DNA from 3 places in the Shewanella sp. UCD-FRSSP16_17 genome. Region 2 is predicted to be linked to each of the others. Evidence: predicted binding sites of a transcription regulator. Region 2 holds the regulator's gene; each other region holds the start of a gene.
The links. Region 2 encodes NrdR, which represses ribonucleotide reductase genes. Its sites were predicted from a motif close to AAACACNANATNTNGTGTTT; they were not measured.

Region 1 (6,211 bases), on a different contig from region 2:
TGTTGTCGTTTTCAACAATTTTGGCTGGCTTGGCTTTACGACGCATTGGCGCATCACCAATATCGACGCCAGTAATAAAGCGTTTATCGCGTTTAGGTGCAATTTTAGGCTTTTTAGCCGTGTTACGCTTTTTATTGGCAGCTTTAGGGTCATTGGCCTTGGTATTTTTGTTACCCGTTTTGGGCTTATCTTTTAACCCTTTAAATTTTCCTTCAAGACCTTCTATGGTCGAAAAGTCGAAATTCTTGCGTAAAAATACTTGGATTTTCTTAAAGCTGTCCCAGTCTTTAGGACCGACTAAAGAAATCGCATCACCTTTTGCGCCTGCTCGACCTGTACGGCCAATGCGATGGACGTATTCTTCGGCAAATTTAGGCATGTCAAAGTTAATCACTAATGACACGTTTAATAAATCTAGGCCACGAGAGGCGACATCCGTTGTAACTAATATTTTCTGCTGACCACGGCTAAATTTGTCCATGATCTGATTACGAGCTGATTGGTTTAAGTCACCACTTAATGCGGCAGTTTCTAATCCTTGCTCAGCAAGTAATTTAGCTAATCGGTCGGTATCAGCACGCGTCGCTGTAAATATGATGACCTGTTTATGCTGCTCGGTTTTGAGAATGTGCTGCAATAGGGCTTGCTTGTGATCTAAGTGGTCAACTAAATACACACGTTGCTGAATGTCTTTATGCTCGTTATGAGATGCCCCAATGGCGACATGGCTCGGCGTTTTAAGTAATGTGGCAGCAATATCATTAATATGGTCATGATCTAACGTGGCTGAAAACATTAATGTTTGTCGACGTTTGTGATCAGCAGCTTCGTTAATGGCTTTTAATTGCGGCGCAAAACCTAAATCAAGCATTCGGTCGGCTTCATCAAGAATAAGGAGCTCTAAGCCATTTAAGTAAAGATGACGCTGCTCTAAGTGATCAGCGATACGTCCGGGTGTAGCCACAATAAAGTGAGGGTCACGAGATAAGGATTTAGCTTGATCATTAAAGTTTTCCCCTCCTAAAATACTGACCGCTTTATACTGGGTATTTGCCACTAATAAACGTAATTGACCGTATACTTGCTGAGCCAATTCCCTTGTCGGTAGTAATATCAACACACGAGGGTCTTTTTTAGAAAGCGCTTTTGTTGAAATAACACGCTGAAGTGCGGGTAACAAAAACGCCAAGGTTTTACCTGAACCGGTTTTTGAAGATGCCATTAAATCTTTACCTGCTAAGGCAATTGGCAGGGCTTGCTGTTGAATTTCGGTTGGCTCAGAAATGCCCATATGCTTTAGACTTTCAAGTAAGCGTTTGTCTAAAGAAAAATCGGTAAATAACAAAGGTAAATCCCCTAAAAAATGATAGCCAGATATTATAACGTGTATGCTAGGCGATAGCCAACAGCTAAAGGCTCAGTTATGCTGAGTTTATAAGATTAATTGAGTCAAATTAAGCGACAAGGGATGTAAAAGATGTCGGAGCATGAAAATGAGCCTGCGGTGAATAAACCATTAAGAGTCGGTGTGGCACTGGGTAGTGGCGCAGCTAAAGGTTGGGCCCATATCGGTGTGTTGAAAGAACTGGCTGAAATGGGAATACATCCAGATAAAATTGCAGGATGTTCAGTTGGTGCATTGGTAGGTGCAGCGTATGCCAATGATCATCTTGATGAGCTAGAAGCGTGGGTGCGTGGTTTTTCCAGTTGGGATGTTTTAGGTCTGATGGATTTAAGCTGGCGTAAAGGCGGGCTGATAAGCGGTGAAAAAGTTTTTGATGTGCTGGCTGGCCGAATTGGTGAGCTAAAAATTGAACAACTGAAAAAACCATTCTCAGCGGTGGCAACTGATTTATACTCCGGACAAGAAATTTGGTTTAAAGAAGGGGATTTACGACACGCTGTTAGAGCATCATGTTCAATGCCAGGGTTTTTACCACCTGTTCAACTAGAAGACAGATGGCTAGTCGACGGCGCTGTGGTGAATCCTGTTCCAGTATCAATGTGTCGTGCGATGGGAGTTGATGTGGTCATTGCTGTTGATTTAAACGGCCATCGCCGTAACAGTATGCATATGTTGCCACAACAGATGAAAAGCCGTGCTCCTACAGCGTTAGAAAAACAACAACAAGAAGCCAAAGAGCCAGACTCTGCTTTTATGGATATTCTGGGTAAAGGTAAAGAGTACATTGCTAGCTTTTCAGAGAAGTTTTCGATGTCGACTAAATCCCATCCAGGCATGATTGCAGTGATGTCTCAGTCAATGGATATTCTAGAGCAGCGCCATAAACGTGCCAGACTGATGGGCGATCCACCTGATGTTTGCTTAGTTCCTCAGCTTGCTGATATAGGCACCATGGAGTTTCATCGTGCGGCAGAAGCCATTGAAGCTGGCAGGCAGTCTGTGCGTCAAACTGCTCATTTAATCAACTCTGCTTTAGGGCGATAACGTTTTTCAATTACTCGGTCAAGCTCTGTTTTGCCAAATAGTGCAGAGCTTGGCAGTAATATTTTTCATTTCACTTCTCCTCATCAAACTATGATCCAGATCATAGATTTCTAGTCTTCGTTATAGCTTAATACACCATATCTAGTGTTTATTGGTTTTTTGTTGTGGATATATAGTGTTTATATCCTGTGCATAAATGGAGTAAAAGTAATGCCTGTAGTAATTAAAAGGGACGGTTGTCGGACTGTATTTGATGAGTCTAGAATTAGGGATGCCATCGTTGCTGCTATGGCGACGGCTACAGGTCATGCTGATGTTGATTACGCTGCTACCATTGCGGGTGTAATCCGAAATCAAGTCGCGAATGAAGAAGAAGTACAAATTCACCATTTACAAGATTTAGTGGAAAATCTATTAATGGAAGGGCCTCATAAAGAGGTTGCACGTCATTATATTGAATACCGTCACGATCGTGATATTTGCCGTGAAGCAAAAAGTAAACTTAACTGTGAAATTCGTGGGTTAGTTGAGCAAAGTGATAGCTCAATTTTGAACGAAAATGCCAATAAAGACGCTAAAGTTATTCCTACACAACGCGACTTACTCGCGGGTATTGTAGCCAAGCATTATGCTAAATCACACTTGTTACCAAAAGACATTGTAGCTGCTCATGAATCGGGTCAACTGCATTATCATGATTTAGATTATGCGCCTTTCTTCCCGATGTTTAACTGCATGTTAATTGATTTAGCAGGCATGATGACCCATGGCTTTAAAATGGGTAATGCCGAAATTGATACACCAAAATCAATTTCAACTGCCACAGCGGTCACTGCGCAGATTATTGCCCAAGTTGCTAGCCATATTTATGGCGGCACAACGATTAACCGTATCGATGAAGTGTTAGCGGAATTTGTGCAAAAGAGTTACCAGAAACAACTGGTGATTGGTAAAGAGTGGGGCGTGAGCGATGTGGAAGCATTTGCTATGGCGCAAACTGAAAAAGAATGTCATGACGCATTCCAGTCTTTAGAATATGAAGTGAACACTCTGCACACTGCTAATGGTCAGACTCCGTTTGTGACGTTTGGTTTTGGTCTAGGTACCAGCTGGGAGTCACGCTTAATTCAAAAGTCGATACTAACAGTACGTATGGCAGGCCTTGGTAAAAACCGTAAAACCGCGGTGTTCCCAAAACTTGTATTTGCTATTCGTGATGGCGTTAACCATAAAGCGGCTGACAGTAATTACGATATTAAAAAGTTGGCTTTAGAATGTGCCACGATGCGCATGTACCCTGATATTTTAAATTACGAGCAAGTTGAACGTGTTACTGGTTCGTTTAAAACGCCAATGGGCTGTCGCTCTTTCTTAGGTACATATGAAGAGAATGGCGAGTTAATTCATGAAGGCCGTAATAATTTAGGTGTGGTTAGCCTTAACTTACCTAGAATCGCAATCGAAGCTAAAGGCGATGAAAAAGCCTTCTTTGCATTACTTGATGAGAGAATGACTTTAGCGCGTAAAGCGTTAGATACTCGTATTGCTCGTCTTGTCGGTGTTAAAGCCCGCGTAGCGCCAATCTTATATATGGAAGGCGCATGTGGTGTTCGTTTAAAAGCTGATGATGATATTTCGGAAATCTTCAAAAATGGTCGTGCGTCTATTTCATTAGGTTATATCGGACTTCATGAGACAATTAATGCTCTTTACGGCACAGAAGAGCATGTATTTGATAGTGAGCTACTACGTACTAAAGCCGTTGAAATTATTAATGTCATGAAGCGTGCCACGGAGTCGTGGAAGGCTGAAACAGGTTATGGCTTTAGTTTATATAGCACGCCAAGCGAAAACCTATGCAGCCGTTTTTGCCAGTTGGATGCTAAACAGTTTGGTGTGGTTGAAGGTGTGACTGATAAAGGCTACTACACCAATAGTTTCCATTTAGATGTGGAAAAGAAAGTAAACCCATACGATAAAATTGACTTTGAATTGCCATATCCTGAGCTAACAAACGGTGGATTTATTTGTTATGGCGAGTTCCCTAATATGCAACATAACGTTGAAGCATTAGAAAACGTTTGGGATTACAGCTATAGCCGAGTGCCATACTACGGTACCAATACACCTATTGATGAATGTTATGATTGCGGCTTTGTTGGTGAGTTTAACTGTACAAGTAAAGGCTTTGTCTGTCCTAAATGTGGCAACCATGAGCCAAGTAGAGTGTCAGTAACTCGTCGAGTATGTGGTTACTTAGGTAGCCCAGATGCCAGACCGTTTAACCATGGTAAGCAAGAAGAAGTAAAACGCCGCGTTAAACATATCTAGTACTCGTTCTATGTCATATCAAAAACAATAAGGCGCTGAATAGCGCCTTATCTTTTGAGTGGCTAAAGTCTTAAAAGGGCGAGATCAAATAAGGCGAGTTGAAATAGGACGGCTAGGAATAAGTCACTAAGTGCTAGATATGGTATTAAACAGCATATTTTAAGACAGTTGACTACAGTGCATTAGCTTTTTAAAGGGTTAAAGTTATGAATTTTCATCAGTATTACCCAGTCGATGTGGTAAATGGACCTGGTACACGTTGTACCTTATTCGTAGCTGGATGTGAGCACCAATGTCGTGGCTGTTATAACCAATCAACTTGGGATCCACGCTCAGGTAATGAATTTACTCACGCGATGGAAGATCAAGTGATTGCAGATTTACAAGATACACGGATTAAACGTCGTGGTTTGTCTTTATCTGGTGGTGATCCTTTATTTGCGGATAATTTGCCTGCCATGTTAGCGCTAGTAAAAAGAGTGAAGCGTGAGTGCCCAGATAAAGATATCTGGTTGTGGAGTGGCTACCAATTAGCGGAAATGTCTTTAAAGCAGCAACAAGTATTAGCTTACGTCGATGTGTTAATTGATGGCAAATTTGAGCAAGATCTTGCCGACCCAAGCCTTAAATGGAAAGGTAGCGCTAATCAAGTGGTTCACGATTTGAGTCAGTTGATTGTGCTAAGTTAGTCGGCATATTTAACAACCGGTAATCGTTTCACCGATAATGACATTATTGTCTGTTCTGTCAAATACATAGTAAGCAAAGCATTGGTCACTTACGCTGTAAGAAGGGTAATAAACTGCGACAGAGTTACCGGGGATATAGGCAACTCCAATGCTAGTGGGGCCACTGGAGCCTTCAAATAGCATGAAGCAAAAATCACTATTGGTAACACATTCTTTATCAGGTTGATTCTGGCCTTCATCTTGTAAGCTCGCATCAAGTAAATACGTCAATGCATCTTGATTATATAACCAAGGGTGGCCAAATATGGTTTGGACAAATTCACCTGTTTCTAAATAAAATCCACCTTGGCTGTCAGTAGAGCTTGAATTACTATTTCGATCATTTTTCTCGATTCCTAATATGGCAGACTTGGCAAAAACTAATTCATCAAAGCCTTCAAAAGCGCCAGATACACCTTGTATTCCTGATGCGTGAGCTTCATCAGCAACGGATAAAAACCTCGGTGCAGCAATAACAGCAATGATCCCCAATATAATGATGACCACAACTAATTCTATTAAAGTAAAACCTGCTTGATGCTGGGTTTGATTAGATAGATTTTGATGTAAATTATTATTGTTATGCATATTAAAGAATATCCCTAAAGGAAAATTGAGTCCGTTAATCACTTGGCCACAGATCCATCAGGCTCAATTAATGATAGTGCATTTAACACCTTATTGAACTTAAAGGTCAATTTAG
Region 2 (6,211 bases):
TTTTGCAAGTGCACACGCACTAAACAATCAGCTTTCACTTCACCTTTTACCAATGCATAGTGCAATTGATTATCGATGGTGTCTCTAAATGTCACCATAGTAAACTCACCAAAGCGTGTGGGTAGTTTACATTCTGCTTCACGCACAACAGTGGTTTCTTTGGTATTACGGTACTCAATTAAATCAGCAATTGTCCCCATTTTAATACCGTGTTTTTCACTAAACACTTCTAAATCAGGACAACGTGCCATCGTGCCGTCATCATTTAAAATCTCAACGATCACACCTGAAGGCTCCAAACCTGCTAATCGAGCTAAATCGCAACCAGCTTCAGTGTGTCCAGCACGCGTTAATACGCCGCCATCTTGTGCCATTAATGGGAAAATATGCCCAGGCTGAACTAAATCAGCGGCTTTAGCATCTTTTGCAACAGCCGCCTGAACTGTAACAGCACGATCATAAGCTGAAATGCCTGTTGTTACACCTGTTGCAGCTTCAATTGATACAGTAAAGTTTGTCGAGAACTGTGCATTATTATTAGTTACCATTAAAGGTAAATTTAACTGCATACAGCGCTCTTTAGTCATTGTTTGGCAAATCAATCCACGACCATAGGTCGCCATAAAGTTAATTGCCTCTGGCGTCACCTTTTCGGCCGCCATGATAAGATCGCCTTCATTCTCTCTATCTTCATCGTCCATCAAGATAACCATTTTACCCTGACGAATATCTTCGATGATCTCTTCTATACTGTGTAGTGCCATGTTAAGACCTTTATGTTTAGTTTTTCTATATCAGCAACATAGGCTAAATATATTCGGGTATTCTATTTTCTATCGCATAAATCCGGCGTTGGCTAGCATTTCCATAGTGATGCCGCCTTCGGATTTTGTGGCTTTTTCAGCGTTCATCAAGCGCTCTAAATAACGTGCAATTAAATCCACTTCGATGTTGACCTTACTGCCGGCTTGCAAAGCCAACAAGGTCGTTTCTTCGGCTGTATGTGGCACAATCGTTAACCTAAAACGATGCCCATCAATTTCGTTAACTGTTAAGCTAACTCCGTCAATGGTTATTGAGCCTTTATGAGCGATATATCGAGATAAGTCTTCAGGTGCGAGTAACCAAAACTCGATGGCTTTTCCGCGCACATTTCGTTGCTCAACCCTTGCAATACCATCAACATGCCCGCTTACCATATGGCCGCCTAAACGCGTCGTTGGCATCACCGCTTTTTCAAGGTTAACCTTTTGTCCGACTTTATAATCAGCAAAACCAGTTAATGCGACAGTTTCAGCTGAAATATCTGCAACATAACCATCAGGTAGACATTGTACAACCGTTAAACACACACCATTGGTTGCAATACTATCTCCTAGTTTGACATCAGATAAATCCAAACTACCACTAGCTACATTTAAACGAATATCATCGCCTTTGCGATCAATTTTTCTTAATGTGCCTAGGGCTTCAATAATGCCGGTAAACATAAATACTCACTTGTTATCTTATTCAATATTATTTAACAGTGTTCGTTGCCTATACCGTTTAAATAATGGCAAAAAATCTTGTTGCTTATAGAGCAAATATCATTCTTAGATCTGCACCGACTCGACGCGTATCGTTAAGTTGTATTTTAGGGATATCTGACATGGCTTGGTAATCATCAAGCTGGACTAAATTACGACCTTGGCTACCCAGTAACTTCATCGCTTGATATAAATACAATTCATCACCTAAGCCTTGTTTGATGACGCTACCCGCTAATGTTGCTCCAGCCTCTACGAGAACCGTATTGCATTGCTTACCTAAATAAGTAAATAACGCATGTAAATCAACGCGTCCATCATCATTTGCACCAATAGTGATACAACTAACATGATTGTTAAATCTTTCTCTCACTTCTGCGGGGTATTCCACACATGAAACCAACAGTATAGGAGACGCTATTTCAAACAGTGCAAAGTCATTTGTTAGCCTAGCTTTACTATCTAGAATAACCCTTAATGGTTGTTTAATTTCATTTGCTGCTAAATGCTCTTTTACACTGCCTAATTCTTCATAACGGACATTCATAGATGGGTTGTCAGCAAGTACCGTTTCTACACCAGTAATAATGGCGCATTGTCGAGCACGTAACTTTTGTACATCCGCTCGGGCTTCAGGTCCTGTAATCCATTTAGACACCCCATTAGACAATGCCGTTTTGCCATCAATACTGGCAGCAAGCTTAATGGTAACAAGTGGCAAGCCTGTGAGCATTCGCTTAGTAAACCCAAGATTAAGTTGTTTGGCTTGCTCGGTTAATAATCCGACTTCAACCTCAATTCCCGCTTCTTGTAGCATTCGAATACCATTACCTGCCACTTGCGGGTTGGCATCAACCTCAGCAATAACAACCCTTTTTATCCCCGCATTTATTAACGCTAATGCACAAGGAGGAGTTCGGCCGTAATGACTGCAAGGCTCAAGGGTGACATAGGCAGTGGCTTGGCTTAATTTATCTTGCTGCTGATTGGTTTGTACTGCATTTAAAGCGTGAATTTCAGCGTGCGGGCCACCCGCTTTAATATGATAACCTTGACCAATAATCTGCTCGCCAACGGCAATCACACAGCCTACGTTTGGATTAGGCCGAGTTGTATAACGTCCTTTTTCTGCTAATGAAATTGCCAGACTCATCATTGAAATATCAAGGATAGACCACTGAGACATAAAAACCTTCTTGATTGCACCAAAACGATAAAAAGCAATATTTTGCTAGCGGCAAGTAATGATAATGCGGCTACTTTTGTAACTTAGCGATTGCTTCACCAAATTGAGACACATCTTCAAATGCACGGTAAACAGAAGCAAAGCGAATATAGGCAACCTTATCAAGCACCATTAACTGCTCCATCATTAAGTTACCGATCATAGCAGAGTCAATTTCTCGTTCGCCTGTCGCACGAAGCGTGGATTTTATTTTTGTTAACGCTTGCTCAATTTGATCCATAGAAACAGGGCGTTTTTCAACTGCTCTAAGCATACCGCCACGAAGTTTCTCTTCATCAAATGGCTGACGAGTCCCATCTTGTTTGATCACTCTAGGCATCACAAGCTCAGCACCTTCAAAGGTCGTAAAGCGTTCATGGCACTCTGTACATTCCCGGCGACGACGTACTTGGTGGCCATCAGCCACAAGTCGAGAGTCAATCACTTTAGTATCTGTCGCGCTACAAAATGGGCAATGCATATTCGCTCCTGAAATTAAAAAGAAAATGGCTGTAAGTACTCGGTACTTACAGCCATTAAAGTTTATCCTATTTACTTTATAAGGTTAACCTTATCGATAAGATTATCCTCCCAAGATAAATTGAATAAAGCCAGTCTTACTCAATCACGTTCCTGTTTCAGAATACTTGAAAGGTATTAACCGTAAACAGGGAACTTAGCACATAATTCAAGTACTTGATTCTTCACACGCTCAATCGTGGCTTCATTATTAATATCGTCAAGTACATCACACATCCAGTTGGTTAATTCAACTGATTCAGTTTCAGTAAAACCACGACGTGTAATTGCAGGAGAACCAATACGTAAACCTGAAGTCACAAACGGTGAACGAGGGTCATTTGGCACCGAGTTTTTGTTCACTGTGATGTTAGCTTTACCTAAGGCAGCATCAGCATCTTTACCAGTCATATCTTTGCTGATTAAATCAAGCAGGAATAAGTGGTTATCAGTACCGCCAGATACCACATCATAGCCACGTTCGATAAAGGTTTTAGCCATCACTTTAGCGTTGGCAACAACTTGCTCTTGGTAAGTCGTAAACTCTGGATCTAATGCTTCTTTAAATGCAACGGCTTTAGCTGCAATAACGTGCATTAATGGACCACCTTGGCCGCCAGGGAATACTGCTGAGTTTAATTTTTTATAGATATCTTCATCGTTTGATGCTGATAAAATTAATCCACCACGAGGACCGGCAAGTGTTTTGTGTGTCGTCGTTGTCACTACGTGTGCATGTGGTAACGGGTTCGGATAGATACCAGCAGCAACAAGACCTGCAACGTGGGCCATATCAACAAATAAGTAAGCACCTACTTTGTCAGCGATTTCGCGGAATTTACCCCAATCGATGATACCTGAGTATGCAGAGAAACCAGCAATAATCATTTTAGGCTTATGTTCAACAGCTAAACGCTCAACTTCTGCATAATCGATTTTGCCAGTCGTTTCATCGATACCGTACTGAACCGCATTGTATAATTTGCCTGAAAAGCTCACATGAGACCCGTGAGTCAAGTGACCACCGTGTGCCAGGCTCATGCCTAAAACGGTGTCACCACCTTGTAAAAGCGCCATGAAAACAGCTGAGTTTGCCTGAGAACCAGAATGCGGCTGAACGTTAGCGTAAGTTGCGCCGAACAACTCTTTAGCACGTGAAATAGCTAATTCTTCAGCAATATCAACATGCTCACAACCACCATAGTAACGCTTACCAGGGTAACCTTCTGCGTACTTATTGGTTAACTGAGAACCTTGTGCTTCAAGAACACGTGGGCTGGTATAATTTTCTGATGCGATTAATTCAATGTGCTCTTCTTGGCGACGAGTCTCATCTTCAATGGCTTGAAACAGTTGTGGATCGTAATCCGCGATATTCATAGCTTTCTTTAGCATTGGTGTCTCCAACAGCAGTTCTTATATATAGGGTTGCGCGGTATTCTACTCTGCTCTGCGTCACAATCCCAGCATTTAGAACATGAATTTCATTGGAAATTATCTTTAATTTGATTAATCCAAAATTTGAGTTAAACAAAAAATAAAGTAGAATTATCATCATCATTGGTCACTAAAGAACCTTAAAAATGGCTCAATTTGTCTATAGTATGCTGCGGGTAGGAAAGATTGTTCCGCCTAAAAAACAAATCCTCAAAGATATTTCACTTAGTTTTTTCCCTGGCGCCAAAATTGGTGTACTTGGTTTAAATGGTTCTGGTAAATCAACTTTGCTAAAAATCATGGCAGGTTTAGATACCGAAATCGAAGGTGAAGCACGTCCGATGCAGGACCTAAAAATTGGTTACCTGCCACAAGAACCTAAGCTTGATGAATCACAAACAGTACGTGAAGCAATTGAAGAAGCGGTCAGTGAGGCTAAGAATGCGCTGACTCGTCTGGATGAAGTTTACGCACTTTATGCTGAACCTGACGCCGACTTTGATGCATTAGCAAAAGAGCAAGGTGAACTTGAAGCAATTATTCAGTCTCAAGATGCTCATAACCTAGATGTAATTTTAGACCGAGCAGCTAACGCATTACGCTTACCTGATTGGGATGAAAAAATCGAAGTGCTATCAGGTGGTGAACGTCGCCGTGTCGCAATTTGTCGCTTACTACTTGAAAAGCCAGACATGTTGTTACTTGACGAACCAACTAACCACTTGGATGCTGAATCTGTCGCGTGGCTTGAACGTTTCTTACAAGATTATACTGGCACCGTAGTTGCGATTACCCATGATAGATATTTCTTGGATAATGCTGCGGGTTGGATTTTAGAACTTGACCGTGGTGAAGGTATTCCTTGGGAAGGTAACTACTCATCTTGGCTTGAGCAAAAAGATGCACGTCTACAACAAGAGTCTGCAACTGAAAGCGCCCGCCAAAAAACCATTCAAAAAGAATTAGAATGGGTACGCCAAGGCAGTAAAGGTCGTCAATCTAAAGGCAAAGCCCGTATGGCTCGCTTTGAAGAATTGAACACCAACGACTATCAAAAGCGTAACGAAACTAATGAATTGTTCATTCCACCAGGGCCTCGTTTAGGTGACAAAGTAATTGAGGTTAATAACTTAACTAAGTCTTATGGCGATCGAGTGTTGATTGATGACTTAAGTTTCTCAATTCCTAAAGGTGCGATTGTCGGTATTATCGGTGCAAACGGTGCGGGTAAATCAACATTATTTAAAATGATTTCAGGCGCTGAACAACCTGATAGCGGCAGCATCGAAGTGGGTGAATCAGTACAAATTGCTTCGGTTGAGCAATTCCGTGATTCAATGAACGACAAGAATACCGTCTGGCAGGAAATCTCAGATGGACAAGATATCATGCGTATCAACAACACAGAGATCCCAAGTCGTGCTTACGTTGGGCGCTTTAACTTCCGTGGTGGCGATCAGCAAAAAATCATTGGTACCTTATCTGGTGGTGAACGTAACCG
Region 3 (6,211 bases), on a different contig from region 2:
AAGGAATTTCGGTAACGATAATACGTTCACGACCGTTATCTTCTTCAATCTCAGCTTTAGAGCGCATGACGGCACGGCCACGACCCGTTTTGTAAGCATCAATAATACCTTTACGGCCATTAATTGTTGCAGCTGTTGGGAAATCAGGTCCTGGAATATGTTCCATTAACTGTTCGATTGAAAGACTTGGTTCAGCAATCAATGCTAAACAGCCATTAATCACTTCAGTGATATTATGAGGCGGGATATTGGTCGCCATACCCACAGCAATACCGGATGAACCATTAATTAATAAGGTTGGTACGCGTGTTGGTAATACTGCTGGAATAAACTCTGTACCATCATAGTTAGGTACAAAATCTACTGTTTCTTTTTCTAAATCGGCTAAAAGTGAATGAGCCAATTTTTCCATACGGATTTCGGTATAACGCATTGCCGCAGCAGAATCACCATCTACTGAACCAAAGTTACCTTGGCCGTCAACAAGCGTATAACGCATTGAGAATGGCTGCGCCAAACGAACGATTGTGTCATATACAGCTGTATCACCATGTGGGTGATACTTACCGATTACGTCACCAACAACACGAGCTGATTTTTTATAAGGCTTATTGTAGTCGTTCTTTAATTCGTTCATTGCGAATAGAACACGACGGTGAACAGGTTTTAACCCGTCACGAACGTCGGGTAATGCACGACCTACGATTACACTCATCGCATAATCTAAATAAGAATTCTTTAGTTCGTCTTCGATGTTAATTGGCGAAATTGATGTTGCCAGATCAGTCATAAACTGCTCGTTCCCCTAAAATTAGCGCACAATAATTATTCCATTTTATTGTGTAGCTCAAAAACGTGATTTGGCATTCTAACACAGATATATAAAGTGGCTAGACCCTAGAACAACAATAAGTGAATGCAAGTGAAAAACTTAATAAAAACAGCGATAGTTCACCTAATTTGATTCGTAAGTTCTACTTTTTAATTTCCTGATATACGTGTTTTGAGAATTAATGTGTTTTTTATCGGCAATGATTGCTGCTTATATAATCAATTGAAAATTAATCTTGTTTTATCTCACTTTGTTTATTGAAACGGATGGTTATAATACCTGCAATAATCATAAATATATTATGGGTCCTGTTATGTCTAATCACGAAAACCAAAATCAACAAAATGTTGATCACAAAGAAATCGAAAAGTTTGCTCAAATGGCACAGTCTTGGTGGGATCCAAATGGTGATTTCAAACCACTACACCAACTTAATCCTTTAAGGTTAAATTATATCGATCAAACTTGCGGCGGTTTGTTTGATAAACACGTTATTGATATCGGTTGTGGCGGCGGTATTTTATCTGAGAGCATGGCAAAAGTTGGCGCTAAAGTTACCGGTCTTGATATGGGTGATGCGCAAATTGAAGTGGCCAAGCTTCATGCGCTCGAAACTGGTATCGATATTCACTATGACACTATGACTGCAGAAGAACACGCTGCTAACAATAGCGAAAAATATGACGTCGTAACGTGTATGGAAATGCTTGAGCACGTACCGGATCCATTATCAGTGATTCGTGCATGCTGCGATATGGTAAAGCCAGATGGCTTTGTTTTCTTTTCTACCATTAATAGAAATATGATGTCTTACATACAAGCGATAGTAGGCGCAGAATATGTATTAAAGATGCTGCCTGTTGGTACCCATGATCACAGTAAGTTTATTAAGCCGTCAGAATTAATCAATTTGGTCGATCAAACTGATTTAATCTGTAGAGACGCCTTAGGCATCACTCATAACCCGTTAACAGGTGTGTATAAATATACAAATAAACTTGACGTAAACTATATGATAGCGACTCAAAAAGCTGAATAAAACGCAGAATTCAGGTCATGTCATTGATTCATAGTTAATGGTTAATGATTAAAGGACATGACCACTTATTGCCTATTAGCAGTATTCAAAACCAGGCTAGTTGATGTTCTACACTTTTATGTAATGTCATTATTAGTCTGTTTACTTAGTTTGCTTAGTTAACCTATTTATTCGTTTGATTACTTAACCCAATATAACGTGCGTTACTCTTTCCATTATTGATAAACGAATTAAAACCTAAGGTAGTACAATGAATCAAATTAGTGCGACGGATCAGATCAAAGCAGTATTATTTGATTTGGATGGAACCTTGGCTGATACCGCACCCGATCTGGTATATGCATTAAATTTAGCTTTGCAAGAGCGCGAAATCGCCCCTAAGTCCGTCGAAGCACTACGCTATTCAGCTTCACACGGAAGTTTGGCCTTAGTAAATGCTGCTGTACCAGAGTTAAATGAATCAGAGCAAGTAAGCATTCAACAGAGTCTGCTTGAACACTATAAAAAAGTGAATGGTCAAAAAGCCTCTTTATTTGAAGGTTTAGCCTCATTTCTCACTTTACTTGAAACAAAAGCAATACCGTTTGGGGTGGTTACAAATAAACAAGCAAAGTTTACTCGTCCGTTAATTGATGCTTTAGGGCTAACTGAACGTTTAACGAGTATCGTTAGTGGCGACTCTACCCTTCACCCTAAACCTCACACTGCCCCCATGTTATTAGCAGCTCAGCAAATTAACTGTGCGCCTGCAAATATATTGTACCTAGGTGATGCTGAGCGCGATCTAGTCGCCGCCAATAATGCCGGCATGATTGGCGGCACTGCCATGTGGGGATACCTTTCGGACGATGACCAGCCAGACTTATGGCCAAGTAAAATTGTATTTAACACAGTTAACGATTTACACCATTTTTTTGAATAATAAGAGCAACTAAAATAGTACTCTTCATAAATTCAATGCTGATATGTAAATCTTAAGGTAATGATGCAAAAGTGATTAGTAAATTGCTGCTTCAAATTTCATAATTGAAGTATCATTTCAATGACTCACTTTCGATAGATATCAGCAAGCCTTTAATGCTCTCACTATAGAGTTTCTTTACTAACGACTTTTCTGCACTAACGCCATTGCTGTCACTTCACTTTTTATCTCACTGTTCTAAGGATAACAGTAGTCAATTTAGTGCAATAAACTCATCAGTAACACTGTACTTTGACTCATAAAGCCAAATGAAAACTCATTGTTTCATTTCACACTCAAACATCACAAAAAAAATCAAACTATTTTTATATAAAAACAATCGATCGCTGAATATTTTAGCGATCAATCTAATCACGTTAACTGTCTAAAAAAACAACGTCACGAGAAATTCAAAGGCTATTTTGCGTTAGCAGGTTAGCTTTTACTAACTTGAATGACTATCCATAAGATATCCACAACTTATTAATTAAAATCCTACTTGCAAATGGTGACCAACCTCACTATCTTGTATGTTAGTTTTTATAAAACACCATATCTTGTGTGTGACATCAATACGAGGCACTAGCGATAAAAGCGCAGTATCTCGCTGTAACACTAGTATTTTTATCAATATTAGTTTGTTAATTGAATTTGGATGATCAACTTACAAGGGACGTATTGTGATTTATTGGCGATCGTAACGTAGTCGATAAAAAAAGATCCAATGAATAAATTACACCAATAAATATCGAATCAAGGCCTCTTTTTAATGAACAGCAATATGACAGTCACTAAACGCAGTGGCGAACGCGAAACAATCGATTTAGATAAGATCCATCGCGTAATCGAGTGGGCAGCCAAAGGCTTAAACAACGTATCAGTTTCAGAAGTAGAATTACGTTCTCACTTACAGTTTTTTGAAGGCATTCCTACAGAGGCTATTCACGAAACAATCATCAAAGCAGCAGCTGACTTAATCTCTCCAGAGTCACCAGATTACCAATTTCTTGCTGCGCGTTTAGCTGTTTTTCATCTGCGTAAAAAAGCCTTCGGTCAATTCGAGCCTCCAAAATTAATTGATCAAGTCAATCGTTTAGTTGAGTTGGGTAAGTACGACAAGCACATTATCGAAGACTACACAGCAGAAGAGTTAACTATCTTAGATAGCTACATCGACCACTGGCGTGACATGGACTTCTCATATGCTGCTGTTAAGCAACTCGAAGGGAAATACCTAGTTCAAAACCGTGTGACTAATGAAATTTACGAAAGTGCACAGTTTCTCTATATCTTGGTAGCTGCTTGCTTATTTGCTAAGTATCCAAAAGAAACACGTCTTGACTACATTAAGCGTTTCTACGATGCCGTATCGACATTTAAAATTTCACTTCCAACGCCAATCATGGCTGGTGTGCGCACCCCTACTCGTCAATTTAGTTCGTGCGTATTAATTGAATGTGACGATAGCCTTGATTCAATCAATGCGACTGCATCTTCAATTGTAAAATACGTAAGTCAACGTGCGGGTATTGGTATTAACGCAGGCCGTATTCGAGCTTTAGGTAGCCCAATCCGAGGCGGTGAAGCATTCCACACTGGTTGCTTACCGTTTTATAAATATTTCCAAACTGCGGTAAAGTCTTGCTCACAAGGCGGAGTTCGTGGCGGCGCAGCGACTTTATTTTACCCATTATGGCACCTAGAGGTTGAATCACTTCTTGTGCTTAAAAATAACCGTGGTGTAGAAGATAACCGTGTTCGTCATTTAGATTACGGCGTGCAATTAAACAAATTGATGTACCAACGTTTAATTAAGTCTGAAAATATTAGCTTATTTAGCCCATCTGATGTTCCTGGTTTATACGATGCATTCTTCGCTGACCAAGTAGAGTTTGAGCGCCTATATCTTCAATACGAAGCGGATAGCAGCATTCGTCGTAAAGAGATTAAAGCCGTTGAATTATTTTCATTAATGATGCAAGAACGAGCATCAACTGGCCGAATCTATATTCAAAATGTTGATCACTGTAATACTCATAGTCCATTTGACCCGCAAGTCGCACCAATTAAACAGTCTAACCTTTGTTTAGAAATCGCTTTACCAACTAAGCCGATGCGTAACATCGAAGATCCTAATGGTGAAATTGCATTATGTACTTTATCAGCGCTTAACTTGGGTGCTATCAAAGACTTATCAGAATTAGAACCGCTTGCAGATCTTGCCGTTCGTGCATTAGATAATTTACTTGATTATCAAGATTACCCAATTATCTCTGCTCAACTGGGTTCTATGAACCGTAGAACACTAGGTATAGGCGTTATTAACTTCGCAAATTACCTTGCGAAAAATGGCATGAAATATTCTGATGGCTCTGGTAATAACCTGACCCATAAGACGTTTGAAGCGATTCAGTTCTACTTACTTAAAGCTTCTATGAACCTAGCAAAAGAGCAAGGTGCATGTCCTTTATTTAATGAAACTACTTACGCTGAAGGTGTTTTACCAATTGACACATATAAGCGTGATTTAGACAAAATCTGTGATGAACCATTACATATGGATTGGGAAGGATTACGTGGTGACATTAAAGCTCACGGCTTACGTAACTCTACTCTATCAGCATTAATGCCATCAGAAACGTCTTCGCAAATTTCTAACGCAACAAATGGCATCGAGCCACCACGTGGCTTAATCAGCGTTAAAGCAAGTAAAGATGGGCAACTAAAGCAAGTCGTACCTGACTTTGATGAGCTAAAACATCAATATGAATTGCTGTGGAATATGCCAAATAATGATGGTTATTTACAGCTCGTTGGTATCATGCAAAAATTCGTCGACCAAGCAATTTCGGCTAACACTAACTACGATCCAACACGTTTTGACGGTCAAAAAGTACCGATGAAAACCTTGCTGAAAGATCTATTAACAGCCTATAAACTTGGTGTTAAAACACTTTACTATCACAACACCCGTGATGGAGCATCCGACAACCTTGACGACATTACCGTCGTTGAGAAAGAAGATGATGGCTGTGCAGGCGGCGCTTGTAAGATTTAATTCAACAATTTGCATTTAAATGCGGGGACTTATCCCCGCTTTTTTAGGATATATAAATGGCTTATTCTACTTTTTGTCAAACACCAAATAATCCGATGAACGAACCTATGTTCATGGGACAGTCAGTTAACGTTGCTCGTTATGATCAACAAAAATATGAAGTTTTTGAAAAGCTAATTGAAAAGCAATTATCTTTTTTCTGGCGCCCAGAAGAAGTAGACGTAAGCAAAGACAAAATTGATTACCAAGGTTTACCAGAACATGAAAAACACATTTTCATTTCAAACCTTAAGTACCAGACATTATTAGATTCTATTCAAG

Region 1: nrdD (anaerobic ribonucleoside-triphosphate reductase) is a predicted target of NrdR. The motif match lies at 2,580-2,599, and genes of this name have one in related genera.
Region 3: nrdA (class 1a ribonucleoside-diphosphate reductase subunit alpha) is a predicted target of NrdR. The motif match lies at 3,378-3,397, and genes of this name have one in related genera.

Annotation. Positions count from the first base shown of each region.
Region 1 is NZ_LZFV01000049.1:56,174-62,384, reverse strand. It holds gene A9267_RS20670 (DEAD/DEAH box helicase) at 1-1,345, opposite strand, end outside; gene rssA (patatin-like phospholipase RssA) at 1,478-2,449, shown strand; gene nrdD (anaerobic ribonucleoside-triphosphate reductase) at 2,660-4,780, shown strand; gene nrdG (anaerobic ribonucleoside-triphosphate reductase-activating protein) at 4,987-5,469, shown strand; gene A9267_RS22215 (prepilin-type N-terminal cleavage/methylation domain-containing protein) at 5,479-6,096, opposite strand.
Region 2 is NZ_LZFV01000002.1:359,897-366,107, forward strand. It holds gene ribBA (bifunctional 3,4-dihydroxy-2-butanone-4-phosphate synthase/GTP cyclohydrolase II) at 1-764, opposite strand, end outside; gene A9267_RS06445 (riboflavin synthase) at 834-1,490, opposite strand; gene ribD (bifunctional diaminohydroxyphosphoribosylaminopyrimidine deaminase/5-amino-6-(5-phosphoribosylamino)uracil reductase RibD) at 1,576-2,715, opposite strand; gene nrdR (transcriptional regulator NrdR) at 2,786-3,235, opposite strand; gene glyA (serine hydroxymethyltransferase) at 3,412-4,668, opposite strand; gene ettA (energy-dependent translational throttle protein EttA) at 4,857-6,211, shown strand, end outside.
Region 3 is NZ_LZFV01000001.1:430,653-436,863, reverse strand. It holds gene gyrA (DNA gyrase subunit A) at 1-790, opposite strand, end outside; gene ubiG (bifunctional 2-polyprenyl-6-hydroxyphenol methylase/3-demethylubiquinol 3-O-methyltransferase UbiG) at 1,146-1,871, shown strand; gene A9267_RS01870 (HAD family hydrolase) at 2,122-2,793, shown strand; gene nrdA (class 1a ribonucleoside-diphosphate reductase subunit alpha) at 3,602-5,890, shown strand; gene nrdB (class Ia ribonucleoside-diphosphate reductase subunit beta) at 5,947-6,211, shown strand, end outside.